DNA from 4 places in the Streptomyces sp. NPDC048639 genome. Region 1 is predicted to be linked to each of the others. Evidence: riboswitches for the same ligand, from Rfam matches in the RefSeq annotation. Region 1 holds a riboswitch; each other region holds the start of a gene.

Region 1 (7,560 bases):
GGGTCTCACCACTCGATGCCCTTCTGGCCCTTCTGGCCGGCGTCCATCGGGTGCTTGACCTTGGACATGTCGGTGACCAGATCGGCTGCGTCGAGCAGCTTCTCCAGAGCGTTACGCCCGGTGATGACGACATGCTGCGTGCCCGGGCGGTCCCGCAGCACCGACACCACCTCGTCGGTGTCCACCCAGCCCCAGTGCATCGGATACGCGAACTCGTCGAGGACGTAGAACCGGTATGTCTCCGCCATCAGGTCGCGCTTGACCTGCTCCCAGCCTTCCCGCGCGGCCTCCTCGCTCGACTCGATGTCGCGCTGGACCCACGACCAGCCCTCGCCCATCTTGTGCCATGAGACGGTCCCCCCTTCGCCCGAGTCGCCCAGGACCCGCAGCGCGCGCTCCTCGCCGACCCGCCACTTCGCGGACTTCACGAACTGGAATACACCGACCGGCCAGTTCTGGTTCCACGCCCGCAGCGCCATCCCGAAGGCGGCCGTCGACTTCCCCTTCCCGACCCCCGTGTGCACCATGAGCAGCGGCCGGTTCCGGCGCTGCCGGGTCGTCAGCCCGTCCTCCGGCACGACACTCGGCTTTCCCTGCGGCATCAGGCGGCCCTCCTCGTCCTCGGTGTCCCCGCACTCGGCACATCGCGCACATCCCGGACCAGGGACGCGACGCTGTCCGCGCGCAGTTCGTCCAACGTCACGGCCACGCCCCCCAGATCGCGGGCCAGCGCCCCCGCCAGCCCCAGCCGCACCGGCCCGGTCTCGCAGTCCACGACCACCGACGCCGTCCCCTCGGCCGCCAGCATCCGGGCGGAGCGCGTCGCCAGCGCGACCGGATCCTTGCCCCCCGTCGCCCGCCCGTCCGTCACCACGACCAGCAGCGGCCGGCGCGCCGCGTCCCGCATCCGCTCGATCCGCAGCACCTCGCGGGCCTTCAACAGGCCGGCGGCCAGCGGCGTACGGCCGCCGGTCGGCAGCTTCTCCAGCCGCGCCGCGCCCGCCTCCACCGACGAGGTGGGCGGCAGCGCGACCTCCGCATCCGTGCCGCGGAAGGTCACCAGGCCGACCTTGTCCCGCCGTTGGTAGGCGTCGAGCAGCAGCGACAGCACGGCCCCCTTGACCGCGCTCATCCGCTGCCGGGCCGCCATCGACCCCGAGGCGTCCACGACGAAGAGCACGAGATTGCCCTCGCGCCCCTCCCGTACCGTCTGCCGCAAGTCGTCCCGCCGCACCAGGAGTCCGGGGCCCGAGCGGCCCCGCGCGTGCTGGTGCGGGGCGGCCGCCCGGACCGTCGCCGCCAGGTGCAGCTTGGTCAGCGGGCCGCGGGGGTGCTTGGCCCCCGTCGTACGCCCGTGGTCCGTGCGCGCCCGGGAGCGCCGGCCGGCGGCGCCGTCACCCAGGCCGGGGACGCTCAACGTGCGCGTACGGAACGGGTCCGCCGCACCGACGGCCGCCTGTTCGCGCCCCTGCCCCGGGCCGCTGTCGCCGTCGTCCGACGCGTCCGGTGCGGCCGAGGCGTGCGGGCTCGGCTGCTCCTCCGCCCCCTCCCGGCCGGATCCGTCCTCGGCGCGCGGCTCGGGGACCGGCGGCTCGGACGCCTGGCTCTCACCGGCGGGCGGGGGTCCCTCAGGGGACGGTGCGTCCGGAGGCGGCGTACCGCCCCCGTCCCCACCGGGCCCGGGGTCCGGGTCCGGGTCCGGATCGGGGTCGTCCGGGTCGCCGAACTGCTCCAGCGTCTCGTCCAGTTGGTCCTCGTCCAGCCCCGGGGCATCGAACGGGTTGCGCCGCCTCCGGTGCGGCAGCGCCAGCAGCGCCGCCTGCCGTACGTCCTCCGCGAGCACATCCGTGCGCCCCGCCCACGCCGCGAGTGCCGTCGCCGTCCGCGCGGTCACGATGTCCGCGCGCATCCCGTCCACCTCGAACGCGGCGCACACCGCCGCGATCCGCCGCAGTGCGCCGTCCCCGAGCCGGACCGAGGGCAGCAGCGCGCGGGCCGCCGCGATCCGCTCCCGCAGCTCCCGCTCCTCCTCCGCCCAGCGGGCCGCGAAGGCGGCGGGGTCCTCGTCGTACGCCAGCCGGCGGCGCACGACCTCCACCCGCTGGTCCGGCTCGCGCGAGGCCGCGACCTCCACCGTCAGTCCGAACCGGTCGAGCAACTGCGGGCGCAGCTCGCCCTCTTCCGGGTTCATGGTGCCGACCAGCAGGAAGCGGGAGGCGTGCCGCACGGAGACACCTTCCCGCTCCACGTACGAGGCGCCCATCGCCGCCGCGTCCAGCAGCAGGTCCACCAAGTGGTCGTGGAGCAGATTGACCTCGTCCACGTACAGCACACCGCGGTGGGCGTCCGCCAGAAGGCCCGGTTCGAAGGCCTTCCTGCCTTCCGACAGGGCCCGTTCGATGTCCAGGGCGCCCACCAGCCGGTCCTCGGAGGCGCCGACCGGCAGTTCGACCATGCGGGCCGCCCGCTGTACGGCGGGGCCCGCATCGTGCGGCCCGTCCGGGCACGCCCCGTCGGGTGCCGCGGGGTCGCAGGAGAACCGGCAGCCCGGCACGACCCCGACCGGCGGCATGAGGGCGGCCAGAGCCCGCACCGCGGTGCTCTTCGCCGTGCCCTTCTCGCCGCGGACCAGGACGCCGCCGACGGCCGGGGAGACCGCGTTCAGCAGCAGACCGAGCCGCAGGTCGGCCATCCCCACGATCGCCGTGAACGGATAGTGGGGCACGGCGGAGCGATCCGCGACTGCGGGATCGGTGACGGTGGTACGAGTGGTCATGCTTGATGGCCCTCCAGATCGCCCTCGGGCTGCAGTTGGATCGCGCGGAGCCGCGCCGGCGTCACCGGGGCCGGTGACGCCGGCCGGCGCGCGGGCACCGTACGTGCCGTGCTTCCCGCCTCGGTCTCGCTCACGGTGCACCGGCCTCCTTGTTCGTTCGCCACACCCCGAAGCACCCTCGTGCCGCCCGGGGAGCGGCAGTTGTCCGCCGGGGCCCGGCGGGCGGCGGCGTGTCGCGCGCCCGTGGTGGTGCGGGTCCAGCCGCCCCTCGTGCCGCCCATGCAGTGGGCCGCCTCGCCCCGCCACCTCATGGCGCCCCCGGCGGAACGAACGGCAGCCCCGGCGGCACACCGTCCTCGATCAGCCGCAGCAGCGCACCGGTGTCCGCGTGTTCCTCGATCAGATCGCCCAGTCGGTCGAGCTGCTCCTCCCGCAGCATCCCGAACGAGGTGTCCGGAGCCGGTACGAAGCGCCGCCCCGAAGCCTCCGCCACCCACCGCAGAAACGCGCGGCGGAACCCGTCGCTCTCCAGCGACCCGTGCCAATGCGTGCCCCGGACCGACCCGGCACGGCAGCCGTCCAGCGCACGCCCCCGCCCGTCGGTGAAGAACGGCCCGTCGCCGCCGAGGACTTCGGCGACGCCGTGGTGGATCTCGTAGCCCTCGACCGGCTCGCCCAGCGCCTCGCCCACCGGCCGCGCGAGGGTCTTCTCGGCGGCGAAGCGCACGCGTACGGGCAGCAGGCCGAGCCCGTCGACCGTCCCTGCCCGCGACTCGACCTCGTCCTCGATGCGCTCGCCGAGCATCTGGAAGCCGCCGCAGATGCCCAGCACCGGCCGGCCCTCCGCGGCCCGCCGGGCCACGGCGGCGGCGATGCCGCGCTCCCGCAGCCACGCCAGGGCGCGCACCGTGCCGCGGGTGCCCGGGAGCACGACGAGGTCGGCGTCGGCAAGCTCCTCCGCGCGGTCCACGAACCGCACCACCACGCCCGGTTCGGCGGCCAGGGCATCGACGTCCGTGAAATTGGACATCAGCGGCACGGCGGCGACCGCCACGCGCAGGATGTCCTCGCCGTGCGGCGGTGCGACCACGGATTCGCGGACCGTGCCGCGCAGAGACACCCGCAGGCCGTCCTCCTCGTCGATACCGAGGCCGTGGGCGTAGGGCAGCACGCCGAGGCTGCGCCGCCCGGTGAGCCCGTGCAGCATCTCGAGGCCGGGCTCCAGCAGCCGTACGTCGCCGCGGAACTTGTTGACCAGATAGCCGGCGACGAGGCGCTGGTCCTCAGGGCCGAGCAGCGCCGTCGTACCGAAGAACGACGCGAAGACGCCGCCCCGGTCGATGTCGCCGACCACGACCACCGGCAGATGAGCCGCCCGCGCCAGGCCCATGTTGACGATGTCGGTGCGGCGCAGATTGATCTCGGCCGGGCTCCCGGCCCCCTCGCAGATCACCGCGTCATACGTGCCCCTCAGTTCCTCCAGGCACGCCACGACCGTCCCGAGCAGTTCCTCCTGGCGCCCCCCGTGGTAGCGGCTGGCGCTCATCTCGCCCACCGGCCTGCCGAGCAGGACGACTTGGCTGCTGCGGTCGCTGCCGGGCTTGAGCAGGACGGGGTTCATGAGGGCCGTCGGCTCGACGCGGGCGGCCGCGGCCTGCATCGCCTGGGCGCGCCCGATCTCCGCCCCCTGGCGTGTCACAAAGGAGTTCAGCGACATGTTCTGCGCCTTGAAGGGGGCGACGGAGACCCCCTTGCGTGCCAGCCACCGGCAGATGCCCGCCGTGACGACGCTCTTGCCCGCGTCCGATGTCGTCCCGGCGACCAGCAGGCCCCCGCCCCGTGCCCGCGTCATGCCGACCCCTTCCCGGTGTTTCCCCGGATCCCTGCGCCCAGCCGTCCGGCGCCTGCCGTCAGCCCGGGCCGGCCCGTCCGCCGGCCGCGCTGCAACGTCGTACGTGCAGGACCCGCCGTACGCCCCGACCGGTCCTGCCGCGCGCACAGCGCTCCCCACACCAGGCGCGCGCCCGCGCACGCCACGAGCGCGAGGGCGTTCACGCGCCGGGAGAGCCGTACGGCCCGCTCGATGTCCGCCACCTCCACGGGGCGGTTGCCCTCGCCCAGCACGGGCCGGTGCTCCACGCGCCCGCCGTACGCCAGGGTTCCGCCGAGCCGTACGCCCAGGGCTCCGGCGAACGCCGCTTCCACCGGGCCCGCGTTGGGGCTCGGGTGACTGCGGGCGTCCCGGCGCAGCACGCGCCAGGCGCCGCGCGGGTCCGGCCCCGCCAGGACCGCGAGCGCCGCGGTGAGCCGCGAGCCGGGGAAGCCCACGACGTCGTCGAGGCGGGCCGCCGCCCAGCCGAACCGGACATGGCGGGGCGACCTGTGACCGACCATCGCATCAAGGGTGTTGACCGCACGGAAGCCCACGAGGCCGGGCACGCCCACCGCGGCACCCCACACCAGGGCGCCCACGACCGCGTCCGAGGTGTTCTCGGCGACCGACTCCACGACGGCCCGCGCGATCTGCCGCTCGTCCAGGCCCTGCGGGTCACGGCCGCACAGATGCGGCAGGCGCTCGCGCGCCAGGTCCACGTCGCCCGCCGCCAGGGCGCCGCCGACGGCCCTCGCTTCACGGCGGAGCGAAGTGCCGCCCAGCACCGACCAGGTCGCCGCGGCGGTCAGGGCGACGGCCGCGGCGGGGGAGCGGCGCACGGCATGCGAGAGCCCGGCCGCGGCGGCCGCGGCACCGCCCGCGCACACCACCGCGTACAGGGCGCCGTATCCGCGGTGGTCGTGCCACAGGCGGCGCTCGGCGGCGGACGCGGCACGCCCGAAGGCGGCTACGGGATGGGCGCGCCGGGGGTCGCCCGCGACCAGGTCGGCGGCGAAGCCCAGTGCGGCGCCGTACACGAAGGAGGCGTGTTCGGCACGCATCGGATCAGGACGCCGTCATGCCTCGGAGGGAACGGGCGCGGCGGAAAGGCGGCACGGGGGCTCTGGGCGTACGACGGCGGCCGGGCATGGCGACATGTCCTCACTCAGGGTCCGCGCCCTGGCTCGACGTGACCGGCGGTGAGAGTCTCCTGGCTCCCGGATCGGCGCTTCCCCCGGGCCTTCCAACCCGCCGCTGCGGGCCGTGACTTCTGGGGTGGGGGAGCGCTCCCCGGTGACAGTGGCGGGACCGCGCCGGATTCGCACCGGCTTCCTCTCCTGCCGCCGTTTGGCCCCGGCAGTCCACCACGGCCCGCGAACAGCCGTCAACTTGCTCGTGACCTGCGAGATGACTGCCGCAGGGGCAGGTCGTACGAACACAGCGCAGCACACAAGGACCGCCGTACGAGCGCGGCCCGGGAACGGCTGTGCCGTTCCCGGGCCGCGAGGGGTGACCGGTGTACCGCCTCCCAGGGCGGATGTGCCGTCAGGCGACGATCAGATACAGGCCGTAGGCGACCGCGGCCGCGCACAGCGCGTAGCAGAGGTACGCGCCGATGCGCGCCTGCGGGCTCGGAGAACCGGTCGCCGCGACCGTGCCGTCCGGCTGCGTCTCCGTCCTCCGGGAACTGCCGACGATGCCGAGCGTGAACACGCCCACGATGCCGACGGTGACCAGCAGGCTGACGCCGAAGACCTGGCCGAGTGCTGCCCAGTCGATTTCCATGCGGATGCTTCCTTCTTACTGCTGTCGACTCGCGTGCCGGACCGGGCCGGCGCTCAGACCGAAACCTTGGAGCCGCTGGACGACCGGGGCTCGGCGACCTTGCCGCCCTCGCCCGTCCCGGACTTCTCCGACTGGTCCGCCGTGCCCGAGCCGGAACCCGAGCCGGAACCGCCCAGCGGGGGCGGGGCGACGGACCGCATGGCGGCGGTGATGACGCCGACCGGCTCCTCCGGGATCTCGGCGTCGTTGACATTGGTGTGGTCGACCGGCCGGCGCCGGGAGGCGACCCAGATCGCCCCGCAGGCGAGCAGCGCCAGGACGGCCACGGCGGTGATCCCGATGGGGCCGCGCTCGGCGAGCAGCGCCGCCGCCGCGCCGACCAGGCCCGCGGCCGGGAGCGTCAGGCCCCAGGCGACGAACATCCGGCCGGCCGTGGACCAGCGCACCACGCCGCCCTTGCGGCCGAGGCCGGAACCCATGACCGCACCGGAGCAGACCTGGGTGGTGGAGAGGGCGAAGCCGAGGTGGGAGGAGGCGAGGATGGTGACCGCGGCGCCGGTCTGGGCGGCGAAGCCCTGCGGCGGCTGAATGTCCGTCAGGCCCTTGCCCATGGTGCGGATGATCCGCCAGCCGCCCAGGTACGTGCCGAGCGCGATGGCGAGTCCGGCCGAGACGATGACCCACATCGGCGGGTCGGCGTCCGGGGCGATCACCCCACCGGTGATCAGCGCCAGGGTCATCACACCCATGGTCTTCTGCGCGTCGTTCGTGCCGTGGGCCAGGGAGACGAGCGCGGCCGAGGCGATCTGGCCGGCGCGGTAGCCCTTGGCGGTGGCGTCGGGGTCGGCCTTGCGGGCGGCCCGGTAGGTCAGGCGGGTCGCCAGCAGCGTGGCGACACCGGCCACGATCGGAGCGGCGACGGCCGGGATGAGGACCTTCATGACGACCTCGTCGCCGTGGACGGCGTCGAAGCCGACCGAGGCCACGGTCGCGCCGATGATGCCGCCGAACAGAGCGTGCGAGGAACTGGACGGGAGTCCGGCGAGCCAGGTCAGCAGATTCCAGACGATGGCACCCACCAGACCCGCGAAGATGACTTCGGGTCGAATGCCGGATTCGTCGATGA
Region 2 (7,560 bases), on a different contig from region 1:
CAGCTCAGGCGGCAGCGTGGGCCAGCAGAACGTGGCGCAGGAAGGCCGGCAGAACAACAACTGCAGCAACCCCAACCAGACGAACATCACCGTGAGCGGTGGCCGGTTGACGGGGCGTTGCGGAACCAAGGACGGCTCGTTCAACAAGCACACCCTGGTCAGGGGTGGAGGCGCCCAAGCTCAAGGCGGCTCCAGCACAGGCGCGAGTGTCCACCAGCAGAACACCGCCCAGGAAGGCCGGCAGAACAACAACTGCAGCAACCCCAACGCCGGGGGCCTCACCCTGACCGGCAGCCGGTCACAGGTGGGCTGTAAGACGGTCGACGGCTCGGCCAACCTCCACACCGCGGAGATCGGTGGAGGAGCCCAGGCGGAAGGTGGCTCAGCCACCGCCGACCTCTTCCAGCAGAACACCGCGCAAGAGGGCCGGCAGAACAACAGTTGTGGCAGCACCAACAACCTCAACCTCACTGCCACCGGCTCCACCAACGCCAGCCAGTGCACCGCCGTGGACCGCTCCACCAACATCGGCTCGATCAACCGGTAGAGCAGACCAGCAGCACAGCCTGCCGGGCGACCTCGCCGCTCCGGTCATCGCGATGAGCGAGACGATCGCGGTCAACGGACGCCCGCGCCGCGCGGCATACGCAAGGGGGCTGCAGCCGGAAGAACCGGCTGCAGCCCCCTCTCTCATCCGTCACGCCCGCGGGCGCCATGTGCCCAAGGGGGGCACGTTGGCGGTGGGCTCCCGGAGCGTACGCGAGCGGGAAGCGGTGCCTCGCGCTGGTTCACGCGGGATTCCACGGAGCGGCGGCCACCAGGGCGACGGTGCCTGCGACCGCCCGCACGTCGACCACCGGGCGAGCCGCTTCCGGTCCGCCTCCGAGTGCGGTGTCCGAGAGCGACGGTGGCCCGCATCCCTCGCGGGGATGCGGGCCACCGTGCTGTCGGTACTCCGGGCGTGGGTCCGGATCAGAACTCGTCGTCGAAGGCGACCGAGCCCTCGACCGCCACCTGGTACGCGGACGGGCGGCGCTCGAAGAAGTTCGTGAGCTCCTGGACGTTCTGCAACTCCATGAAGGAGAACGGGTTCTCCGAGCCGTAGCGGGCGGGCAGGCCCAGCCGCCGCAGCCGCTGGTCGGCGACGCACTGCAGGTACTCGCGCATGGAGTCGGTGTTCATCCCCGGCATGCCGTCCCCGCACAGGTCGCGGGCGAACTGCAGCTCCGCCTCCACGGCCTCCTCCAGCATGGCCGTGACCTGCTTGCCCATGTCCTCGTCGAAGAGGTCCGGCTCCTCCTGGCGGACGGTGTCCACGACGGAGAAGGCGAAGTCCATATGCATCGACTCGTCGCGGAACACCCAGTTGGTGCCGGTGGCCAGGCCGTGCAGCAGACCCCGCGAGCGGAACCAGTACACGTAGGCGAACGCCCCGTAGAAGAACAGGCCCTCGATGCAGGCGGCGAAGCAGATCAGGTTGAGCAGGAAGCGGCGCCGGTCCTCCTTCGTCCGCAGCCGGTCCATCTCCTCCACCGAGTCCATCCAGCGGAAGCAGAACTGGGCCTTCTCACGGATGGAGGGGATGTTCTCGACGGCGGCGAAGGCGGCCACCCGGTCGTCGTGATCGGGCAGATAGGTGTCCAGCAGAGTCAGATAGAACTGGACGTGCACGGCCTCCTCGAAGAGCTGGCGGGACAGATACAGCCGCGCCTCGGGGGAGTTGATGTGCTTGTAGAGGGTGAGGACCAGGTTGTTGGCGACGATCGAGTCGCCGGTCGCGAAGAAGGCGACCAGACGCCCGATCATGTGCTGCTCGCCCGGCGACAGCTTGGCGAGGTCGGCCACGTCGGAGTGGAGGTCGACCTCCTCCACGGTCCAGGTGTTCTTGATCGCGTCGTGGTAGCGCTCGTAGAAGTCCGGGTAGCGCATCGGACGCAGCGTCAGTTCGAAGCCCGGGTCGAGCAGGTTCTTGCTCTGTGCGGTCTCGGTGGTCGGGGACGTCATTACTGGCAGGCCTCGCAGGACTCGGGGTTCTCCAGGGAGCAGGCGACGGCCTCGTCGGCGGCGGCGGCCTGCTGGGCCGGGATGGGTGCGCTCGCGGCCGTGGCGGCGCGCGCGGACTGGGCGATCCGCGTCGCCGGACGGGACCGGAGGTAGTACGTCGTCTTCAGGCCCTTCTTCCACGCATAGGCGTACATCGAGCTGAGCTTGCCGATGGTGGGGGAGGCCATGAAGAGGTTCAGCGACTGGCTCTGGTCGAGGTACGGGGTGCGGGCCGCGGCCATGTCGATCAGCGCCCGCTGCGGGATTTCCCACGCCGTGCGGTACAGGTGCCGTACGTCCTGGGGGATCCACGCGAGGTCCTGCACCGAGCCGTTGGACTCGCGCAGCGCCTCCCGGGTCTGGGCGTCCCACACGCCGAGCCGTTTGAGCTCGTCCACCAGGTAGGAGTTGACCTGGAGGAACTCGCCGGAGAGCGTCTCGCGCTTGAACAGGTTCGACACCTGCGGCTCGATGCACTCGTACACGCCCGCGATCGAGGCGATCGTGGCCGTCGGCGCGATGGCCAACAGCAGCGAATTGCGCATGCCCGTACGGGAGATACGGGTGCGCAGCGCCTCCCAGCGCTCGCTCCACTGCGGCTCCACCCCGAAGTGGTCGGGGTGCAGGACGCCGCGTGCGGCGCGGGTGGAGGACCAGGCCGGGTGCGGGCCATGCCGCTCGGCCAGGTCGCAGGACGACTCGTAAGCGGCCAGCATGATCCGCTCGGCGATCCGGGTGGAGAGCGCGGCGGCCTCGGGGGAGTCGAAGGCCAGTCCCAGCCGGAAGAGGACGTCCTGAAGGCCCATCACGCCCAGACCGACCGGCCGCCAGCGCCGGTTGGACGCCGCGGCCTGGGAGGTCGGGTAGAAGTTGATGTCCACGACCCGGTCGAGGAAGGTCACGGCGGTACGGACGGTGGCGTCCAGCCGCTCCCAGTCCATCACGCCGTCATCGCCCAGGTGGGCGGCGAGGTTGACCGAGCCCAGGTTGCAGACGGCCGTCTCCCCGTCGTCGGTGACCTCCAGGATCTCGGTGCAGAGGTTGGAGGAGTGGACGACGCGGCCGGGCTCGGCGGTCTGGTTGGCCGTGCGGTTGGCGGCGTCCTTGAACGTCATCCAGCCGTTCCCGGTCTGGGCGAGGGTGCGCATCATCCGGGAGTAGATCTGGCGGGCCGGGACCTGCTTGGCGTAGCGGCCCTCGGACTCTGCCTTGCGGTAGGCGGCGTCGAACTCCTCGCCCCACAGGTCGACCAGGTCCGGCACCTCGGAGGGGGAGAACAGCGACCACGGCTCGTCCGCCTCGACGCGGCGCATGAACTCGTCGGGGATCCAGTGCGCCAGGTTGAGGTTGTGGGTGCGGCGGGCCTCCTCGCCGGTGTTGTCGCGCAGTTCGAGGAACTCCTCGATATCCGCGTGCCAGGTCTCCAGGTAGACACAGGCCGCGCCCTTGCGCCGGCCGCCCTGGTTGACCGCGGCCACGGAAGCGTCGAGGGTGCGCAGGAACGGCACGATGCCGTTGGAATGCCCGTTGGTGCCGCGGATCAGCGAACCCCGGGACCGGATACGGCTGTACGGGAGCCCGATGCCGCCCGCGTGCTTCGAGAGCCGGGCGACCTGGTGGTAGCGGTCGTAGATCGAGTCCAGCTCGTCCAGCGGGGAGTCCAGCAGATAGCAGGAGGACATCTGCGGGTGGCGGGTGCCGGAGTTGAAGAGCGTGGGGGAGCTGGGGAGGTAGTCCAGCCGGCTCATCAGGCCGTACAGCGCGGCCACCTCGCCGATTGCGCGCTCGGTGCCGTCCTCCGCCAGCCCGCAGGCCACGCGCAGCATGAAGTGCTGCGGGGTCTCGATGACCTGACGGGTGATGGGGTGGCGCAGCAGATAGCGGCTGTGCAGGGTGCGCAGGCCGAAGTAGCCGAACCGGTCGTCGGCCCCGCCGACGAGCGCGGCATCGACGAGGGCGTCGAGACGGGCGGCGTGGGCGCGGACGAACTCCGCGGTCCCGTCGGCGATCAGGCCCTCGCGGTGGCCGGTGGCGACCGAGGTGGAGAAGGAGACGGCGCCTTGGCCCGCGGCCTCGTCGGCGATGGCCCGGGTGAGCAGGCGCGCCGCGAGCCGGGAGTACTCGGGGTCCTCGGAGATGAGACCGGCCGCCGCCTCGGTGGCCAACTCCCGCAACTCGGCCTCGTCCGAACCCGCGTGACGGCCCCGGAGGGCGGCGGCGGCGACCCGGCCGGCATCGGCCGCGGGCAGGTCGGCGGTGAGGTCGGTCAGGGTGCGCAGCAGCGCGGCGCCGGGGGCGTCGGCGCCGTCCACGGACGTACCCCGGTCCACGGGCGCGGTGGTCTCCGCGACGGTGGCGGACTCCGGTACGTACTCGCGTGACGCAGGGTCTGCGGGCGCGACGGTCACGTGGTTCTCCCTCGCTCGGCTGGGGCCGCGAGGGACGGTGTGCCCGCGGGCGCGCACGGAACCCACCCCCCGTCAGGGCGCAGCACAGCGCGTCGTCCCGCAGGCCCAACCCACGAGGCCCGGACGTGTCATGGCCCGGTTCGGTCGAGCCGGGCGTCGCCGGCAGGTTTTCGGACTCGGACGGGCGCACATGCGCATATCCAGACCGTTGCGGGACAGTTCCGGATTCCCACCGGATTCCCCTGCTGCGGCAACGGGGACGAGCATACATCTAGTGGTGCCGTGCGCATGCACCCCCACATGTTGTGTCGTGCGCTCAAAGGATCGCGGTGGTGGGCGGGTTGAGCAGGGGCCCGTGGAGCCCGGGATCCGGGCGTGGAGCGGCTTCGGGCCGCCTCCGGGCGGGCGCGCCGCACCGGCTGGATCCGGCCCCCTGAGAGGCGTACGGGAGGGGCGGTGAGACTTCTCACTCCGGGGCGGCTCCGCAACTCGTCGCCGCGCCGCACCACTTCGCGGCCCGCGATGCGCACCGCCCGGTCGCGGCGCGCCCCCTGGGCTCAGCTCGGTGCCGACCCGCTCTGCGGCCCCAGCTCCGAGGTGAAGACCCACAGCGGGCCGAGGTCCGGTAGGGGCGACCAGTCCCGCTCCGGCGCACGTACGAACCCCAGCCGCTCGTACAGCCGGTGGGCGGTCCGCATCCGCTCGTGACTGGAGAGCACCATCCGGTCCAGGCCCTGCTCCCGCGCGAGGCCGATGCAGGCCCGTACGAGCTTCTCGGCGGCTCCGCGGCGGCGTGCCGACGGCGCGACGGCGAGCATGCGGAACTCGCCCTCGCCGGGGCGGGCCACGTTCGCGTACCGGCTGCCGGGGGCCACGAAGGCCACCCCGCCGAGCAGTTCACCGCTCCCGCTGTCCACCGCGACCAGCACCCGGGTGTGCTCGGCCCGGCTCCCGACGTCCCGCAGATGCTCCAGGTACGGATCGTCGTCCCCGAAGTCGAGCAGTCCGTCCGCGAGATAGGCCCGGGCCGTGATCTCCCCGAGGGGCGCGTACTCCTCCGGGTGGGCGGCACGGATCCTGACGTCCATGTACGCCAGTCTGCAGCAGTTCTCCGTCCTCCGTCACCGGAGTATCGGCGCGGGCGGAGGGGGCCGCGGGCGGCCGTACGGACCTGGGCGCGTGCACCACGGCCACCGCCACCGCGCTGACGGCCATGCCCGCCGCCGCGACCGGGCCCAGCGTCTCCCCGAACATCGCGAAGCCCCACAGCATCGTCGTGGGCGGGGTGAGGTAGAGCAGGCTGGAGACCCGAGTGACGCTGCCGCGCCGCAGCACCAGCCAGTAGAAGCCGTATCCGCCCAGCGTCGACAGCACGACGACCCACGCGATCGCCGTCCAGAAGCCGGAGGTCGCGGGTGGGGAGGTGGCGCCCGTACCGAGCGCGATACCGGTGAACAGCACGGCGCTGGTCGCGACCTGCAACGGCAGCGCGTCCGCGAGCGGCAGCGAGCTGCCCGCCCGGCGTTCCACCACCGTCGCCGCGACCAGGCCCAGCATCCCGGCGAAGGGGAGCGCGTAGGCCCATGCCGGTGTGGACGAGGCGCTCGCCAGGTCGCCCCGGACCACGAGCAACACACCGGCGAGCCCGAGGGTGAGCCCCGCCCACTGGCGGCGGGTGACGCGTTCGCCGAGGAGCGGGCCGGCCAGACCGGCGGCGGCGAGCGGCTGCAGCGCGGCCACCAGCGCGCCGGTCCCCAGGGCCACGCCGAGGTCGATGGCCGAGACGACCGTGAAGAGATAGACGCCCTGCGACAGCAGGCCGACGACCGTCTGGACGGCCACGTCACGGAGCGGCAGGCGCCGCCGCCGTACGGTCAGCCACCAGGCGCCCAGCAGGGCCCCGGCCACCACGAAGCGCCACATCAGCACCGTCGGCGTGGACGCCTCCGCCGTACCGAGCCGGCCCCCGACGAAGCCGGAACTCCACATCACCACGAACCCCGCTGCGGCGAGTGCGTCCCGTACGCCCGTCTCCCGCGTCATAAGGCCGCCTCCTTCACCAGTCGGTGCGCCCGGCCCGACGGGCGGACCATGGACCGAGGTAAACAGATCGGTTTACTTCCGATGCGTCCAGTAGACTAAACAGATCGGTTTACTGTCAAGGCGGACCCCGAGGAGGCAGGCCATGCCGGACACCGCCCGCACCGGCCCGGAGCGGCTCACCCCGGGCGCGCGGCGCATCCTGGACGCCGCGTCGAAGCTCTTCTACGGGCGCGGCATCCACGCCGTCGGCGTCGACACCATCGCCGCCGAGGCAGGGGTGACCAAGAAGACCCTCTACGACCGCTTCGGCTCGAAGGACGCCCTCGTCGTCGCCTACCTCGAAGCCCGCGACCGCCGCTGGCGCGAGCGGCTGACCGACCGGGTGGACACCGTTCCCGAGGGCGCGCCCGGCGACCGCCTGCTGGCGACCTTCGACGCGCTGGGGGAGTGGATGCGGACCGAGAATCCGCGGGGCTGCGGCTTCGCCAACGCGGCCGCCGAACTGCCCGACGCCGGCCATCCCGCGCGCCGGGTCATCGCCGCCCAGAAGGAGTGGATGCTCGGCTATCTCACCGAACTCGCCGCCGCGGCCGGGGTCTTGGACCCCTCACCGCTCGCCGAGCGGCTGATGATCCTGCACGAGGGCGCCACCGTGCTCCACGCCCTGGGGACCGTACGGCACCCCACCGACCAGGCGCGCACCGTCGCCGCGGGGCTCCTCGCCGAGGCCCGCGACTGATCCGCCTGATCCGCGACTGATCCGCGCCTGACCCGTGCCGCGGGCGGGCGAAGCCCTCGCGCGCACCCGTGCGCACGGCGGCCACGTGCCCGGGGTGAACGGCCACCCCGTGAACGGCGGCGGGCCGCCGCCCCCTGGTGAAGGGGGCGACGGCCCGTGCGTCCGGCGGTGTCGCCGGTCGGCCGGCGCTCAGCAGCAGCGGAAGCCGTCCCGGGGGTCCGCCTCCCGCGCGTCGGTGCGCTGCCGCTCGAACTCCCTGCGGCTGAGCACCTTCGCCTCGGGATCGTGTGCCCGGGCGTGCGCCACGTACCGGTCGTACGTGGCCTC
Region 3 (7,560 bases), on a different contig from region 1:
CCGCCTCCGACGAGAAGCTGACCATGCTGCTGCTGAGCTTCGCGGGCGTCGCCCTGTTCGTCTCCACCTTCCTCGTCGCCAACACCTTCACCATGCTGAGCGCCGCCCGCGCCCGCGAACACGCCCTGCTCCGCGCCGTCGGTGCCACCCGGCGGTATGTGATGTGCCAGGTGCTGACCGAAGCGGCGGTCGTCGGGGCGGTCGCGTCGGTCGTGGGCTACGCCCTGGGCATCGGCGTCGCGGTCCTGCTGAACACCCTGTTCGGCGCCGCGGGCGGCACCAGCGCCCCGCTCCGGTTCCTCGAACCCACGCCCGTACTGGCCGCCTCCGGCGTCGGCATCGGCGTGACCATGATGGCGGCCTACCTTCCGGCCCGACGCGCGGCGTCCGTCTCCCCGGTGGCGGCGCTGCGGACGAGCCGCCCGCCCACGCCCGCGTCGCTGCGCCGCCGCGGTGTCGTCGGCGTCGCCGTCACCGGGCTCGGAGTGCTGCTGCTCTGGGCGGCCACCGGGGACGAGAACCTCCTCTACGGCGCCGTGCCGGTCCTCCTCGTCGGCCTGATCGTCCTCACCCCGCTCATCGCACTCGGCGTGACCCGCCTGCTCCGGACTCCGCTGCGGCGGCTCGCGGGGATCCGCGGCAAGCTCGCGGTGGAGAACGCCCGGCGCAATCCGCGGCGTACGGCGGCCACCGCCGCGACACTCATGGTCGGTCTCGCCATGGTCACCGCCGTCACGGTCGTCGTGGCATCGATCAGCCGCATGGACGAGGAGGAGGCCGACCGTGCCATGGCCTCGGACCTGCGCATCACGGCCGTCGACTTCGGGGAGGTCGGGGGCGATGCCGCCGACCGCGTCGCACGCCTCCCGGACGCCGCCGCCGTCACCCCCGTCGTCAACACCGAGATCCGGCTCCCCGGCGACAGCACACTCCCCGCGACGGCCGTCACGCCCGGCACGGTGGAGCGTCTGGCCCCCATCACCCTCCGCGAGGGTTCCCTGGAGCGTCTGGACCGCGGCATCGCGGTCGACGAAGAGACCGCCGCCGTCCACCACTTGAGGCTCGGGAGCCGCGTCACGGGCACCGTCGCCGGTACCGGACGGAAGACAGCCCTTCCCGTCGTCGCTGTCTACGAGGGCAAGGATTTCGCGCCCGCGCTGATCTCCCACGCCAGGCTGCCGCGCGCCGCCGGTGCCGACGACCGGCCGCTCATCGCCTCGGTCCTCGTCGACGCCGACCGCGGCCGCACGGCCGCACTCCAGCGCGACATCCGGCGTACGCTCGACAACCCCGCACTCCTGGTGCAGGACCGCGCCGAGGTGCGCAAGGCGGCGAGCGGCGACACGGCCGAATTCCTGAACATCATGTACGCCATGCTCAGCGTCACCGTCCTGATCGGTGCCCTGGGGGTGGTCAACACGATGGGCATGGCCGTCTCCGAACGCCTGCGGGAGATCGGCATGTTGCGCGCTCTCGGACTCGACCGCCGACGGCTCGCCTCCGTCCTGCGCATCGAGTCGGTGACCATCTCCCTCCTCGGGTCGGCCCTCGGCCTCGTCGCGGGCGGCGCGATCGGCATGGCCGCCGTCCTCACGCGGAGCGGCGTCCCGCTGGTCGTCCCCTGGGACCGGGCGGTCCTGTGCTTCGCCGCCACGGCCGCGATCGGCGTCCTCGCCTCACTGTGGCCGGGGCGCCAGGCGATGGCCGTCCCGATGCTGAAGGCGATGGGCTCGGACACGGAGTAGCTCGTACACGAAGCCGGGAGGGGCCGGGCACGGCGTGGACACCACGCACCGTGCCCGGCCCCCCGCGTACGTCCGCCGGGAACCCCGCCTCCGGGGCCCGGGTCCCGGCAGGTCCGCTTCCGACTGAACACGGACCCGGTGCCGGACCGTACTTGTCGGCAGGCGGTGGTCGCCGCCGAGCCGCTCGAGGAGGTCGCACACGGATGTCCGCTCATCGCGCCATGGCCACAGCCGCGCTCATCGGCAGCACGCCGGTGCTCCTTCTCGCGGTCGGCGCCGGACCCGCCTGGGCGCACGGTGCCCCGACCGATCCGGTCAGCCGGGTGGCCGCATGCGGCAGGGAGGGCGGCTCCGCCGGTTCGGCCGCGTGTACGGCGGCTGCCCGCGCGAGCGGTGGAGGCGCGGCCTTCAAGGAGTGGGACAACCTGCGCGTTCCCAATGTGGCCGGGCGGGATCGCCGGATGATCCCGGACGGAAAGCTGTGCAGCGCGGGCATCGACGCGTACAAGGGCCTCGACCTTCCGCGCGCGGACTGGCCCGCCGGCAGATTCAAGGCCGGGACGCCCTTCACCATGACCTACGCGTCGACCATCCCCCACGAAGGCACGTTCAGCGTCTACCTCACCAAGTCCGGCTACGACCCGAAGAAGCCCCTGACATGGGACGACCTGGACGCCAAGCCGTTCCTCACCGCCAAGGACCCGGTGCTGCGCGACGGCGCCTACCGTCTTCGGGGCGAGCTGCCCGCCGGACGCACCGGGCGGCACCTCATGTACACGGTGTGGCGCAACACCGGTACACCGGACACGTACTACTCGTGCTCCGACGTCCTCCTCACCGGCGGCAGTTCGGGCGCGGGCGCGGACAGCGGTGCGGGCGCTGAGGCGGGGCGCGGCGCGGGAGCGTCGGGCAAGGACGGGCAGGAGCAGAAGAAGGAGAAGCAGCGGAAGAAGCAGGACGGCGCCACCGCGCGGCCCACGACGGAGGAACCGTCGGACCCACCCGCCCCGTCCGGGAGCGAACCGGCGGCGCGGCCCGCGTCCGCCACGGACGACGCCGGTGGCGTACCCGTCCTGCCGATCGCGGTCGCGGCGGCCGCGGCTCTCGCCGCCGCCGGCGCGGCGGGCGCCTACTCCCGGCAGCGGCGGCGCTCCCGCTGAACCGGTGCCGGAATCGGCCCACTCGGCGGCGACCCGCTCGGCGGGGCCGCGCTCAGCGGCGACCCGCTCGATTGCGGGGATGCTGCCGGGCCATGCGTTCGTTGCCGTGCTTGTATGCGCCGGTCCAACGCGCCATGACCAACTGCGGGTCGCCCGAGGCGACTTCGTCCAGGAACATCCGGGCGCGCGAGCCGCGCAGGGTGGCCGCGACCGCACGGCGGTGGGTCACCACGACGGTTCCGTCCGCCCGCTCGTCGTACGCGAGTCCTGATGGCCTCGGCATACGGCCCTCCCCCTCCCGGTACACGGCCCCGCGGCCGACGTCACCCGGCCGCAACGGTCGCACCGCCCGTGCGCACCGGCAACGGAATATCGGCCGGCCGGTCGTCGCGAGTGGCGGCGTCCGCGGCACCGCATGTGCGCACGGACCGCCCGCGGAAGGTCAGTTGGCTTCGGTGGGCGGCACGGCCGGAGTGCGGCGCGGCGGCGGGAAGGTGTACAGCTCGAGGATGTCGGGCTGCGCCGCGATACCGGGGCCGCCGGCCCGGACCCAGGCGACGATGTCCTCGGTCGCGGCATCGTCGTTGACCAGGCCGAGCCAGACGGGCCGGGCACCTGCGGCGCGGGCCGCGGCCGAGGGCTGCACGACGATCACGTTGGCCCGTTCGCAGACGTCCAGGCACTCGGAGACCCGTACGGGCGCCGCCTCGGCAAGGCGGGCGGCTTGCTCCGCGTGGTCGACACCGGTGACCTTGGGGCTGCCGCAGCAGCAGTCCCGGCAGACGACGATCCGGCACGGCGCCGGAGCGGCGGACGACGGCTCCTGGATCGCAGACGGCTCTGCGACCGGCGACCGCTCCGCGGTCCGCGACGGCTGCGCGAGCGTTGATGGCTGCGCGAGCGTTGATGGCTGCGCGAGCGTTGATGGCTGCGCGAGCGTTGATGGCTGCGCGAGCGTTACCGGCTCGGCGACCGTTACCGACTCGGCGACCGTTACCGACTCGGCGACCGTTGCCGACTCCGCGAGCGCTGACGGCTCCGCGACGGGCGAGGGTTCCGCGACCATGGATTCTTGCGTGGGCATTCCGACCCGACCTCCTCCTGGGGAGATCCGCCCCAGCTCCTTCGAGGAGGCGACCGCGTGAGTCTCCTGGCTCTCGGTTCGTTGCTCGTCCCGGCCTTCCCACCCGCACGCGGGTCGTGGCCTGTTCGGGATCCGCTCGCCGATCACAGTGGCGGGACCGCGCCGGATTCACACCGGCTTCCTCGTTCCGCCGTCGCCCTGTTCGCCCGCCATCATCGCAGAGGACATCGCGTCGCTCGACGGGGCACCGGACCTCCGGTCGTACAGGATCCGGGTAACGGGTCGTTCGGATACGGCAGTCCCCGGCCGCCGCCGGTCGCACACCGGCCGGGGCGTGCCGTACGACGCGGCCCACGCGGGCGAGCGGCACCAAGGGGGTGGCACATGGCCGAAGGCGTTCGCCTCAGAGTTCCTCCTCGATGCGAATGACCCGCTCGAGGTCGTCCTGAGCCTTGTGGGACGTGCCCTCGCGCTGTTCCAGGAGGGCGGCAGCGATGCTGTCGAGCTTGCGCTGGACGGCGCTCTCGGCACGCATCTCGGAGTTCTTCAGGAGGGCCAGCAGGAGGAGGGTGACTGCGGTCATGATGTCCCCGACCAGGATCTGCGTGGCGAGCGAGGCTCCGGCGGCGTGGACGGCGATGAACAGCGCGACCAGGGCGAGGCAGAGACCGTAGAACAGTGGCGAGGCGGTGAGGTGGGACGCCGCCTGGGCCAGTCGCTCGAAGCGGCCCCGCCCGTCCCGGGACCGCTCGGCGGGATGTTGCATCGTCATGACCTGCGCCTGTCCCAGCGCCGTCGGTACAAACCGGCCACGGTCGCACCGGTGCCGACCGCGGGGCGCCGAACAGTGAGCCCGCCCCGTCGGACCCCCTCAATAAGGCCGCGATCAACCGCCCGGTCGGACCCCACTTCGTGGGCGACTTCCCTCCCCGCCCACTGCGGACGAATCCACTCAAACCACCTCGGACCACTTCGGGCCTCCGTCAGTCGCCGTTCTCCCAGCGGCAGCCGCCACGACCGACCGCCACAGGCCCCCTCCACGCCCCCCTCGCGCACCACCGACAGCGGCCACTCGAACTGCCTCACCGCAGTCCGGTGAACGCCCCGCCCACAACACCCCGGCCGTCAACACCCAGCCCTCAACACCTCACCCCATGGAGAAGAAGAGCCGGGGTCACGGTCTTTTGCATGACGCTTTGCCCGCAGTTCTTCATTCCTGACGAATCGCCCGCAGCAGTGTTCGAGCCCGGATTCTTCGGCGGCGAAAGCTCTGCCGGGAACACCATCCGCGCCCGGGCCGGCCCGGAAACAGAACGGCCCAACCGCCGGTTTCGGATTCTCCCATTCCGGGGACGGTGTCCGATCATCGCTGTGTTTGCCCCCTGCGCCACGCCGGCGCGCGACGCGACAGCCGAGGGAGACCATGGGTTGGAAAGTCACACGTCGGGCGGCCATGTCAGCTGCGGTCGCGGGAGTGATCGCCGCATTCCTGGGAGCTCCCCCACCGGCCGACGCCGGAACGCGGACCGGGACCACGACGCCGTTCGAGACTGCGAAGCAGGTCAGCTCGCAGACACCACAACCACCCCGCCTCCCGCGAGATTTCCGCGGGAAGGGAAAGTGGGTGGTCCGGGATCTGGGTATCACGGTCCCGTTCACGTGGGAGGGAAAGAACGGCGACAGTCAAATGGTCGCGGGAGGACCGGAGTACCCGATCTGGTTCACGAACCTGATCTATCGCAACACGCTCTACACCCTTACCTATAAGTGGCCCGGTCTGAACGAACATCCCTGCTCACGGATCCCGGGCTTCAGTCTGGAAACGCTGAACGAGGGGTTCAAGAACGCGCGGTTCGTCGGGAAGGAGATCCTGCAGCGGAATCCGCAGCGGCAGGTGAATCACTGGAGGGTGGGCGTCGTCCTGCCGAAGCTACCTCCCGGAAAGTTCCTGCGTTTCCCACTCGCGCTCGGCGATATCTACGTCGATCAACAGAATCGCGGCACGTTCTGGCAGGTGCTGCAGTTCGGTGTCCAGAATCTCTACGACCCCGAGTTGGACGAGTGGCTGGTCATGGATTCGTTCGAGCACAGGCCCGGAAGGGTCACGCTTCCGCAGCGGTGCCAGCCGCCGGGGTGATTGAGCGCCGGCGTCACGCAGGCAGCGGGCGGCCTTGAGGAGTTGGGAGCCTCCACGCCGTTTTCGGCCTGGTGGCGAGGCCGGGGACCCGAAGGGCGGCTGGAATCGGTCTCGGCGCACGCGGCCGCGAGGGTCAGCAGGCCCGGCATCCGGCGCGCGGCCGAGCGCCTTACTCCGGCAGCACACCGGGCAGGGCCTCGGCCGGCACTGCGTACACGGTCGCCGGGGCGCCGGTCCGGGCAGCCAGCCAGGCGGAGGGCTTCCGTGATCCGCTTGAGCTCGAGTCCGTCGACGCCGGTCGGCTCGGCGATGTCCCGGCCCAGTTGGGCGGCGTGCAGTTCGCCGCGGCCGGCGAGGATCAGCAGCGCGTCGGCTGCCGCGATCCGCTCTGCCACGGAACCGCAGCACCCGCTCGGTCGGCGCCTCGACGGTCACACCCTCATCCGTTCCACGGATCCAGGAACGAATCCGTCCGCAATATGCGGAAGGCTGAACCCATGACCGACCAGACCTGGAACCTCCACCTCCGAAACCGGCCGCTCGCCTGCCACCGGACCAACGGGCTGCGCCGGCACGCCGAACGTCCTCCGGCAGCGCCCGTGCTGCACATCCACCGCGAGCAGACCCACCATCCGGCCGAGGCGTGCCTGCCCCTCGACCACCACCGGCACACCCACCAGCAGACCCGGCAGGAGGCGAGCTGACATGGCCCGCGACATCCAGATCACTTTCGACTGCGCCGACCCGGCCGGGTTGTCCGCGTTCTGGGCCGAGGCGCTCGGCTACCAACTGCAGGATCCGCCCGAGGGCTTCGAGTCGTGGGAGCAGGCCCTCGATGCGATGGGCGTGCCGCCCGAGAAGCGCAACGACGCCTCAGCGGTGGTCGACCCCGAAGGCTCCGGGCCGCGGCTGTTCTTCCAGCGGGTGCCCGAGGGCAAGCAGGCCAAGAACCGCGTGCACCTCGATGTGCGAGGCGCCCCCGGGCTCGAGGGCGACGCGCGGATGGCCGCCCTGGAGGCGGAAGCCGAGCGGCTCGTCTCCCGCGGCGCCACCTGGCTCCAGCGCCACGAGCCCGCTCCCCCGCTCGGCGCCGGTCACATCGTGATGGCCGACCCCGAGGGAAACGAGTTCTGCCTCGACTGATCAGCCGCACGGCGGCGCCGGCGACATCAGCGCGGTCCGGACCGGGTTTCCCAGACGGTCCGGACCGGTTTCCCTCGCCCTCCGGACCGGGCTTCCCCGGGCCACGGGTGCTCAGGGGGTGGTGACGCGGCGGCCGCGACCATCCCCGCGGCCGGACACCACATTGCACGCACCGCACCCTTCTCTGGTCCGCACGGCGATCCAACGATGCCTAGCAGGCATGCGGCACTGTGCGGTCGCCTCCCGGAACGTGAAGGAACTCGTGGGCTCCACGCAGTCGCGTGCACACGC
Region 4 (7,560 bases), on a different contig from region 1:
GCAGCGCCGCACCGAGCGGCCCCGGGGCGGCCGCCGGACGAGAGGTCAAGCAGCGCGACGCCTTCTTCGACAACGCCAAGTACCTGGCGATCGTCCTCGTGGCGTGTGGCCACGCGTGGGAACCGCTCCGGGGCGACAGCCGGGCGGCGGCAGCGCTCTACATCTTCATCTACACATTCCACATGCCCGCGTTCGTGCTCGTCTCCGGGTATTTCTCGCGCAGCTTCACCATGACGGCCGCCCAGTTGAAGCGGCTCGTCACCGGCCTCGTCGTGCCCTACGTGATATTCGAAGTGGCGTACTCGCTCTTCAAACGCTGGGCCGACGACGACCCCGGCTACCCGATCAGCCTGCTCGACCCGTGGTATCTGACCTGGTTCCTGGCCGCGCTGTTCGTCTGGCGTCTGACCACGCCCGTATGGAAGATGCTCCGGTGGCCGATACCCATCGCCCTGGCCATCGCCGTCCTCGCCACCGTCTCACCCGACATCGGTGACGACCTCGATCTGCAGCGCATCCTGCAGTACCTGCCGTTCTTCGTCGTCGGCCTGTTCCTGCGACCGGAGCATCTGCAGGTCCTGCGCCGCAAGGAAGTCAGGACGCTGTCCCTGCCGGTGTTCGCCATGGCCCTGGCCGTCGCCTACTGGGCGGCCCCCCGGATGAACGCCGTCTGGTTCTACCGGCGCGACAGCGCGCAGGAACTGGGCGCCCCCGCCTGGAGCGGCGCGGTCATGACCGTGGCCCTCTTCGGCTGCTCCATGGTGCTGGTCGCCTGCTTCCTCACCTGGGTGCCCAAGCGGCGCATGTGGTTCACCGCCCTGGGAGCAGGCACCCTCTACGGCTACCTGCTGCACGGCTTCCTCGCCAAGGGATCGCGCTTCTGGAACTGGTACGACCTGCCGTGGCTTCACACCCCCGAGGGCGAGATCACGGTCACCGTCATCGCCGCCGCCGTGATCACGGCGCTCTGCACCCCACCCGTCCGGCGCGTCTTCCGCTTCTCGATGGAGCCGAGGATGGAGTGGGCCTTCAAACGGGACGCCACCGAACTCGCCTCGCGGCGTTGACCGTTCGGGCCGGCCGGGCGCGGCGTCATCCGCGGCGGCCGGCCTCCCTGCGGTGCAGCACACAGTCCCCGCACAGCCCGCGCCCGTCGACCCGGTAGTAGAGACAGCAGCTCCGGCGCCGGTACGTGAACGGGGTGACGGTGAGATCACCGGCGCTCGCGAGGGGGTCCCGTCCCAGCAGAGCGACGGCGACCGGCAGCGGCGGGTGCGGGGCATCGGGGACGTGGGCGTCCAGCACGCGTACGGCGCCGATCAGCGCGGAGGCCGCGTTGCCGGGCAGGATGCGCGCCGACAGCCCGAACTGCCGTCGTAGCGCGTCGCCCAGCGGTAGCAGGTTGCGGACCAGGACGGTCTCGTGCAGGCCGTCGGGCACGTCACCTCCGGTGAGCGCCGAAGCCTCCGGCAGCCAGAGATCGATCGGACCGGACTCGGGCGTCCGCCACCGCAGCCGCTCGGGTGCCAGGTCCGGCACCCTGCCGGTGAGGGCGGCGGTGGCGAGGGCGATCGACCACAGGCGTGCGGCAGTTCCGATGTGCAGCGTGGAGGCGGCCACCCGGTCGGGGCCCGTGCCGAGCCGCTGCCCCACGGCCGCCACGTAGTCCGCCAACGCAGCCGTGTCCTGGTAGAGATCGGTGAGTGGCCGGAAACGAGCGGTGTCGGACCGCGGCCCGCACGACACGGCGAAGTACGGGCCGATGGCGGAGGACCGGGCGAGTGCGTCGGTGGTCGTCATGGGCGGAGGGCGAGTTCCGGTTCAGGGAGGGGGTGCGGGCCGTCGCCGGGGCCGTGCCCGGTGATCCGGCCGTCCTGGTCGCGCACGATCGGTGCTCCGTCTCCCGTCCGCCGGAAACGCTCCCGCTTCCCGCCCCGCGGTCGCGGGCCGGATCGCAGCATCGCAGGGACCGCGAGGCGCCCGCCAGGCCCCGCCCCGTGTCACCGGCCACATCACGACAACGGGCGGTGCCCATCGGCACGGTGGCGGGTACGCCCCGGCGGAGCCACCGGACGTGCGCCCTTTCACCTCCCCCTCAAGGGAACGTAATATCGCCTGGTCACCACCGCGACGGGAACAGGAAGCCGGTGCGATTCCGGCACGGTCCCGCCACTGTGACCGGGGAGTGGACCCCTTGCACACGGCCACTGCGCGCAGCGCGGGAAGGCCGGGGGAAACGCTGATCCGGGAGTCAGGACACTGCCCTGTCGCGGGCCCGTTCCGAGGAGCGCGGACTCCCCAGGAGGCTCTACGTGTACGACGGCATGTCCCGTCCCCTGTTCTCTTCCCCTGCCCGTCCGCAGCGCCGCACCGCGCGCGCCGTGTCCGCGGCCCTCACTCTGTCCGCGATACTGCTGGCCGCCTGCGGCGCCCCGCAGGACGGCACCGACCGGAAGGCGCCCGCACCGGCGGCGAAGGGCTTCCCGGTCACCATCGACAACTGCGGCACGCGGACGACGTATCGGAAGCCGCCGTCCAGGGTGGTCACCATCCACCAGCACCCCGCGGAGCTGATGCTCGCTCTCGGTCTGAAGGACCGGATGGTGGGCACCGCGTTCCCCGACTCGGCCGTCCTGCCCCAGTACCGGAAGGACTTCGCGGCCGTCCCCCAACTGGCGAAGAAGGAACCGTCCTTCGAGAACGTTCTGGAGGCGGAACCGGACTTCGTCTACGGCGGTTACGGCAGCGCGTTCGCCGAGAACGAGGGCCGCTCCCGCACGGCGTTCAGCGACGCCGGCATCACCACGTATCTCAACCGCGAGTACTGCGGCAAGAACAAGCTGTCCATGAAGGACACATACGCCGAGATCCGCACCATCGGCAGGATCTTCGGTGTCCGGGAGCGCGCCGAGACACTGGTATCCGGCCTCCAGCGGCGTATCGACACGACGGAGCGGGCGGTCGAGGGGGCGGCCACCGTGCCCGTGTTCGTCTACGACAGCGGTGACAAGGCGGCGTTCACCGCGGGCGGCAAGGGACTGGGCACCGAGATCATCCGCCTGGCCGGAGGCCGCAATGTCTTCGACGACCTCGACGACGTCTTCGGGGACGTGTCCTGGGAGCAGGTCGTGGACCGCAAGCCGGAGGTCATCGCCCTCTACGACTACGCGGGTTCCGGAAGCATCGAGCAGAAAAAGAAGTTCCTGCTCTCCCAGCCCGCTCTCGCCGACGTCCCCGCGGTGAAGCACAAGCGGTTCGTGGTGCTGCCGCTGACCTCGACCCTGGTCGGTGTCCGTCCCCCGTACGCCGTCCAGGATCTGGCGCGCGGGCTGCACCCCGAGAGGTTCCGGTGACCGCCCCGCCGCACGCCGCCGCCACCGAGTCCGTGCCCCCCGCCGCCCGGGTGATGAGTCGTCAACCCCGGGGACGGGGGCGGGCGTTCCCCCTGACCCTCGCCGTCCTCGGCGGTCTGCTCCTGCTGTCGCTCACCGCGGGCATGGCCATCGGCTCGGTACAGGTGCCGCCCGGCGACGTGTGGCGCATCGTGACGCACGCACTCGGCGCGGACTGGCCGGACCCGGTCGCGTCCCCCGCGCGCGAGACGATCGTCCTGACCGTGCGGGCACCCCGCGTGCTGCTCGGGGCCGTGACGGGCGCGGGGCTCGCCGTGGTGGGCACCGCGATGCAGGCACTGGTCCGCAACCCGCTCGCGGAGCCGTATCTGCTGGGGGTCTCCTCGGGAGCCTCGCTCGGCGCCGTCGTGGTGATCGTCTTCGGCCTGAGCGTCCTCGGGCCGGTGTCCCTGTCGGCCGCCGCCTTCGCAGGGGCCCTGCTCACCCTGCTGCTGGTGTACGTCACCGCCCGCGCCGGCGGCCGCATCACCCCGGTCAGGCTCGTCCTGTCCGGGGTGGCGGTCGCCGCGGTCCTCACCGCGGTGATGAACCTGCTGCTGCTGACCGCCGACCGGGGCAACCAGGCCCGCGAGATCCTCGCCTGGACCCTCGGCGGCCTCGGCGGCGTCCGGTGGGAGACGCTGTGGCTGCCCGCCGCCGCCCTCGTGCTGGGCATCGGTGTTCTGCTCGTCCAGTCCCGGTCGCTCAATCTGCTGCTGTCGGGGGAGGAGGCCGCCACGACGATGGGGCTCGACGTGGCCCGGTTCCGTGTGCGGATGTTCGTCCTGCTGTCCCTCGTCACCGGAGTCCTGGTGGCCGCGGCCGGGCCGATCGGCTTCGTGGGACTGATCATGCCGCACATCGTGCGCCTGGTCGTCGGCGGCGACCACCGGCGGGTCCTGCCCACGGCCGCACTTGCCGGAGCGGTCTTCCTGATCTGGGCCGACATCGCGGCGCGCACGATCGCCGCACCGATGGAGATCCCCGCCGGTGTGCTGACGGCGCTCTGCGGCGGCCCGTTCTTCCTGTGGCTGATGCGCCGGGACGCCCGGCGCGGGACCGAGCGGGGAGTGGCATGACCGCATCCGAACTCGCCGTCGACGGCGTCACGCTCACCGCCGGGGCCCACCCTCTGGTCCAGGACGTCTCACTGACCGCCCGGCCCGGCGAAGTCATCGGCCTCGTCGGCCCCAACGGCAGCGGCAAGTCCAGCCTCCTGCGCGCCGTCTACCGCGTCCTGCGCCCCCGGGCCGGGTGCGTACGCGTCGACGGATCCGACGCCTGGTCCCTGCCCGTACGCCGACTCGCCCGCACCATGGCCGCCGTGGTGCAGGAGGGGGGCGGGGACATCGACCTCACGACGCGGGAGGTCGTCGCCATGGGCCGCACCCCCCACAAGCGCCTGCTCGCCGGGGACACCGCGGAGGACGCCCGGCTGATCGAGACGGCCCTCGCCTCCGTGGACGCCATCGACTTCGCCGACCGCCCCTTCGACCGGCTCTCCGGAGGCGAACGGCGGCGCGTGCTCATCGCCCGCGCCCTCGCCCAGCAGCCCTCCCTGCTCGTCCTCGACGAACCGACCAACCACCTCGACATACGCCACCAGCTCGAGGTCCTCGGCGTCCTGCGGCAACTGCCCGCCACGGTGCTCGTGGCACTCCACGACCTCAACCTCGCCGCGTACTACTGCGATCGGCTGTACGTCCTGCGCGAAGGAGAGGTCGCCGCATCCGGCCCGCCCGCCGAGGTCCTCACCCCGGAACTGCTGAGAACCGTGTACGGCGTGGAGGGCGAGGTGGCGGTGCATCCGCGGACCGGCGCGCCTCATGTGACGTTTCTTCCCGGCAACTGCGGTCGGTAGGAGGCGAGGTGCGGGGAGGGAGTCGCCCCCGGCCACCGGACTGCGCGGGCTACCCGGAGTGCCCGGACTGTCCGTCCGGGCCGCGACCGCCGCCGTCATCGCGGCGAGGACCTCGCTCCTCCCGTGGGCCGCGTGGCGGCCGGGGGAAGAACCCGCTCGTCCCGGCCCGGTAGGCGGCGTAGCCGGGCCGCTCCGCCATATGGCGTTCCAGCAGCGCCTTGCCGCTGCCGCCGATCAGCAGGAAGGACATGACCAACGGACCGATGACCGTCGCCGCGGCCGCCGCGGGCGCATCGCAGACGATGAGGAAGATGCCCCACCACACGCAGAAGTCACCGAAGTAGTTCGGGTGCCGGGTCCAGGCCCACAGGCCGTAGTCCATGAGACGGCCGCGGTTCGCCGGGTCGGCCTTGAACCGGGCCAGTTGGTGGTCGCCGACCGTCTCGAAGGTGAGCCCGAGCAGCCACACGGCGGTCCCCAGCCACGCGAGGACGCTCATCGGGCCGGTCTCGTACACCGCTGCCTGGACCGGCAGGGACACCAGCCAGACGAGGACGCCCTGCACGAGGTACACGATGCGGAACGCGTACCAGGTGCGGTTTCCCGGTGCCTTGCCCAGCAGCCTCTCGTAGCGCGGGTCCTCGCCGTGTCCGCGCCCGCGGCGGGCGAGGTACCCGGCCAGCCGCAACCCCCACACCACGGTGAGGAGGGTGACGAGCAGCCGCCGGCCGTCGTCGCCGTACCCCGCCGACATGCCGTACGAGGCCACGGCGATCGCGGCGAAGGCCAGGCCCCAGGCGATGTCGACGATCCGGTGCATCCGCACGCGGAGCGCCACCGCGAAGGTGACGAGGAGGACGGCGAAGGCCGCGCCCGCGGCCACCGCCAGGTTGAGTGCGAAGGCACTCCAGGCGAATCCCGAGTCGAAGGCGTTCACCGGGCATCGCCCTCCCCGGTCGTCGCGGCGGCGGCGCACCCGGCGTCCTCGGCGTCCCCTCCGGTGAACAGGATCCGTTCGACGTCGAGGTGGCCGGCCGCGAACCCCGCCTGGGAATGGGCGAGATGGAGGTTCCACATCCGCCGGAACGTCGCGTCGAAGCCCAGCCCGTCCACCCGGCCGCCCCGCTCGGTGCACCGCTCCCGCCGCAACCTCGGCGTCTGCGCGGTGTGCGGGCCGAACGCGTTGCGGTGGGCGAGGCGCAGGCGGGTGTGGAGGCGGGTGATCTCGTCCATGGCACGCACGGAAGGAATCATCCCGCCGGGGGAGATGCATGTCTGGATCCACGTGTGTGTGTCGCGCGTGGGCCGGAATCCGGTCGTGCGGCAGCTTGATGGACTGGATCGCGCCCCTGTCGCCCGGAGCAAGGCGGCCGCCCCAGCGCCGTGCAGCACACCGGCCGGAACTCCGCGCCGACCACCTCGACGATCTCGACGCTCACGACCGCGTCGTACGAGCCCCCGCCCCGCGCGGTCGTCGCACAGCCGCACATCGGCGCGTTCGCGAAGCCCGCCTCCTCGATACGTCGTCTCGCCAGTCGTGCTGTTCGGTCACCAGGACCAGGGAGCGGGACCCGGGCGCCGCGGCGTACCGCCCGGATCGCCAACTCGCCCCAGCCGGTGCCGATTCGAGCATCGGCGTCCCGGGGCACCGCTGCGTCCCGTACATGATCCGGAAACAGCACGGACTCGATCCGGTCAAACAGCTGTCCAGGCTCACACCGGCCAGGCAGGATCCGGGCAGGCGGCCGCGGACGAGGAGCGAGGTGGGAACATGTACGACGCGTCACGCATGGTCAAGGTCAACGTGGCGCTCGTGGCGCTCCTGCTCCTGTTCGTCACAGTGCTGGCTGTACGCGCCATGATCAGCCCTGACATGACCTGGACGTACGACAAGGTCTTCAAGGGCACGGAGACGGCTCGGATGTCCGACGTGACGGCAATCGCCGCCGACGACATCTGGGTGGTGGGCAATGCCACTCGCGCCGTCGGGGACGCCGGAGGCTACGCGGCCGGCGACGGCTTCCTGCTGCACTACGACGGCACCGATTGGCAGCGTCGTCCCCTGCCGGAGTCGTTCGGCGGCAGTGTGCACGAGGCACGCTTCGACACGGTGGACTCGGGCGGCTTCCTGCTCACAGCGAGCGGGAAGAATCTCGAAGCGCCGCGGATGGCCCACTGGAACGGCACGCGCTGGACTGCACTGCCCGGGCTGCCCGGCGGCCTCCGGCCCGCCGATGTCAGGGCCTTCGCCCCGGACGACATCTGGGTGCTCGACGGCCGGACCGGGGCCCACCACTGGGACGGCAC

Evidence for each region. A riboswitch is a leader RNA that binds a small molecule or an ion and turns the genes downstream of it on or off. The one in region 1 is predicted to bind cobalamin.
Region 2: another riboswitch for cobalamin. It lies ahead of ACGFNH_RS10500 (ribonucleoside-diphosphate reductase subunit alpha); the one in region 1 lies ahead of ACGFNH_RS00290 (cobalamin biosynthesis protein).
Region 3: another riboswitch for cobalamin. It lies ahead of ACGFNH_RS26190 ((2Fe-2S) ferredoxin domain-containing protein); the one in region 1 lies ahead of ACGFNH_RS00290 (cobalamin biosynthesis protein).
Region 4: another riboswitch for cobalamin. It lies ahead of ACGFNH_RS26345 (ABC transporter substrate-binding protein); the one in region 1 lies ahead of ACGFNH_RS00290 (cobalamin biosynthesis protein).

Annotation. Positions count from the first base shown of each region.
Region 1 covers NZ_JBICVP010000001.1:54,517-62,076, reverse strand. Annotated here, with positions in the region: gene cobO (cob(I)yrinic acid a,c-diamide adenosyltransferase) at 6-602, opposite strand; gene ACGFNH_RS00305 (putative cobaltochelatase) at 602-2,776, opposite strand; gene ACGFNH_RS00300 (hypothetical protein) at 2,773-2,910, opposite strand; gene ACGFNH_RS00295 (cobyric acid synthase) at 3,084-4,628, opposite strand; gene ACGFNH_RS00290 (cobalamin biosynthesis protein) at 4,625-5,710, opposite strand; cobalamin riboswitch at 5,853-5,985, opposite strand; gene ACGFNH_RS00285 (hypothetical protein) at 6,195-6,434, opposite strand; gene ACGFNH_RS00280 (anion permease) at 6,488-7,560, opposite strand, start outside.
Region 2 covers NZ_JBICVP010000003.1:496,334-503,893, reverse strand. Annotated here, with positions in the region: gene ACGFNH_RS10510 (hypothetical protein) at 1-547, shown strand, start outside; gene ACGFNH_RS10505 (ribonucleotide-diphosphate reductase subunit beta) at 973-2,004, opposite strand; gene ACGFNH_RS10500 (ribonucleoside-diphosphate reductase subunit alpha) at 2,004-4,451, opposite strand; cobalamin riboswitch at 4,595-4,725, opposite strand; gene ACGFNH_RS10495 (GNAT family N-acetyltransferase) at 5,009-5,539, opposite strand; partial or broken gene ACGFNH_RS10490 (DMT family transporter) at 5,646-6,494, opposite strand; gene ACGFNH_RS10485 (TetR/AcrR family transcriptional regulator) at 6,637-7,233, shown strand; gene ACGFNH_RS10480 (YbdD/YjiX family protein) at 7,423-7,560, opposite strand, start outside.
Region 3 covers NZ_JBICVP010000010.1:54,771-62,330, reverse strand. Annotated here, with positions in the region: gene ACGFNH_RS26205 (ABC transporter permease) at 1-1,745, shown strand, start outside; gene ACGFNH_RS26200 (lytic polysaccharide monooxygenase) at 1,949-2,905, shown strand; gene ACGFNH_RS26195 (hypothetical protein) at 2,958-3,188, opposite strand; gene ACGFNH_RS26190 ((2Fe-2S) ferredoxin domain-containing protein) at 3,348-3,734, opposite strand; cobalamin riboswitch at 4,049-4,176, opposite strand; gene ACGFNH_RS26185 (low affinity iron permease family protein) at 4,393-4,761, opposite strand; gene ACGFNH_RS26180 (hypothetical protein) at 5,464-6,126, shown strand; gene ACGFNH_RS26175 (hypothetical protein) at 6,624-6,830, shown strand; gene ACGFNH_RS26170 (VOC family protein) at 6,832-7,269, shown strand; gene ACGFNH_RS26165 (SDR family oxidoreductase) at 7,481-7,560, opposite strand, start outside.
Region 4 covers NZ_JBICVP010000010.1:91,904-99,463, forward strand. Annotated here, with positions in the region: gene ACGFNH_RS26335 (acyltransferase family protein) at 1-1,067, shown strand, start outside; gene ACGFNH_RS26340 ((2Fe-2S)-binding protein) at 1,093-1,800, opposite strand; cobalamin riboswitch at 2,136-2,262, shown strand; gene ACGFNH_RS26345 (ABC transporter substrate-binding protein) at 2,313-3,353, shown strand; gene ACGFNH_RS26350 (FecCD family ABC transporter permease) at 3,407-4,471, shown strand; gene ACGFNH_RS26355 (ABC transporter ATP-binding protein) at 4,468-5,253, shown strand; gene ACGFNH_RS26360 (DUF1295 domain-containing protein) at 5,303-6,190, opposite strand; gene ACGFNH_RS26365 (hypothetical protein) at 6,187-6,507, opposite strand; gene ACGFNH_RS26370 (hypothetical protein) at 7,025-7,560, shown strand, end outside.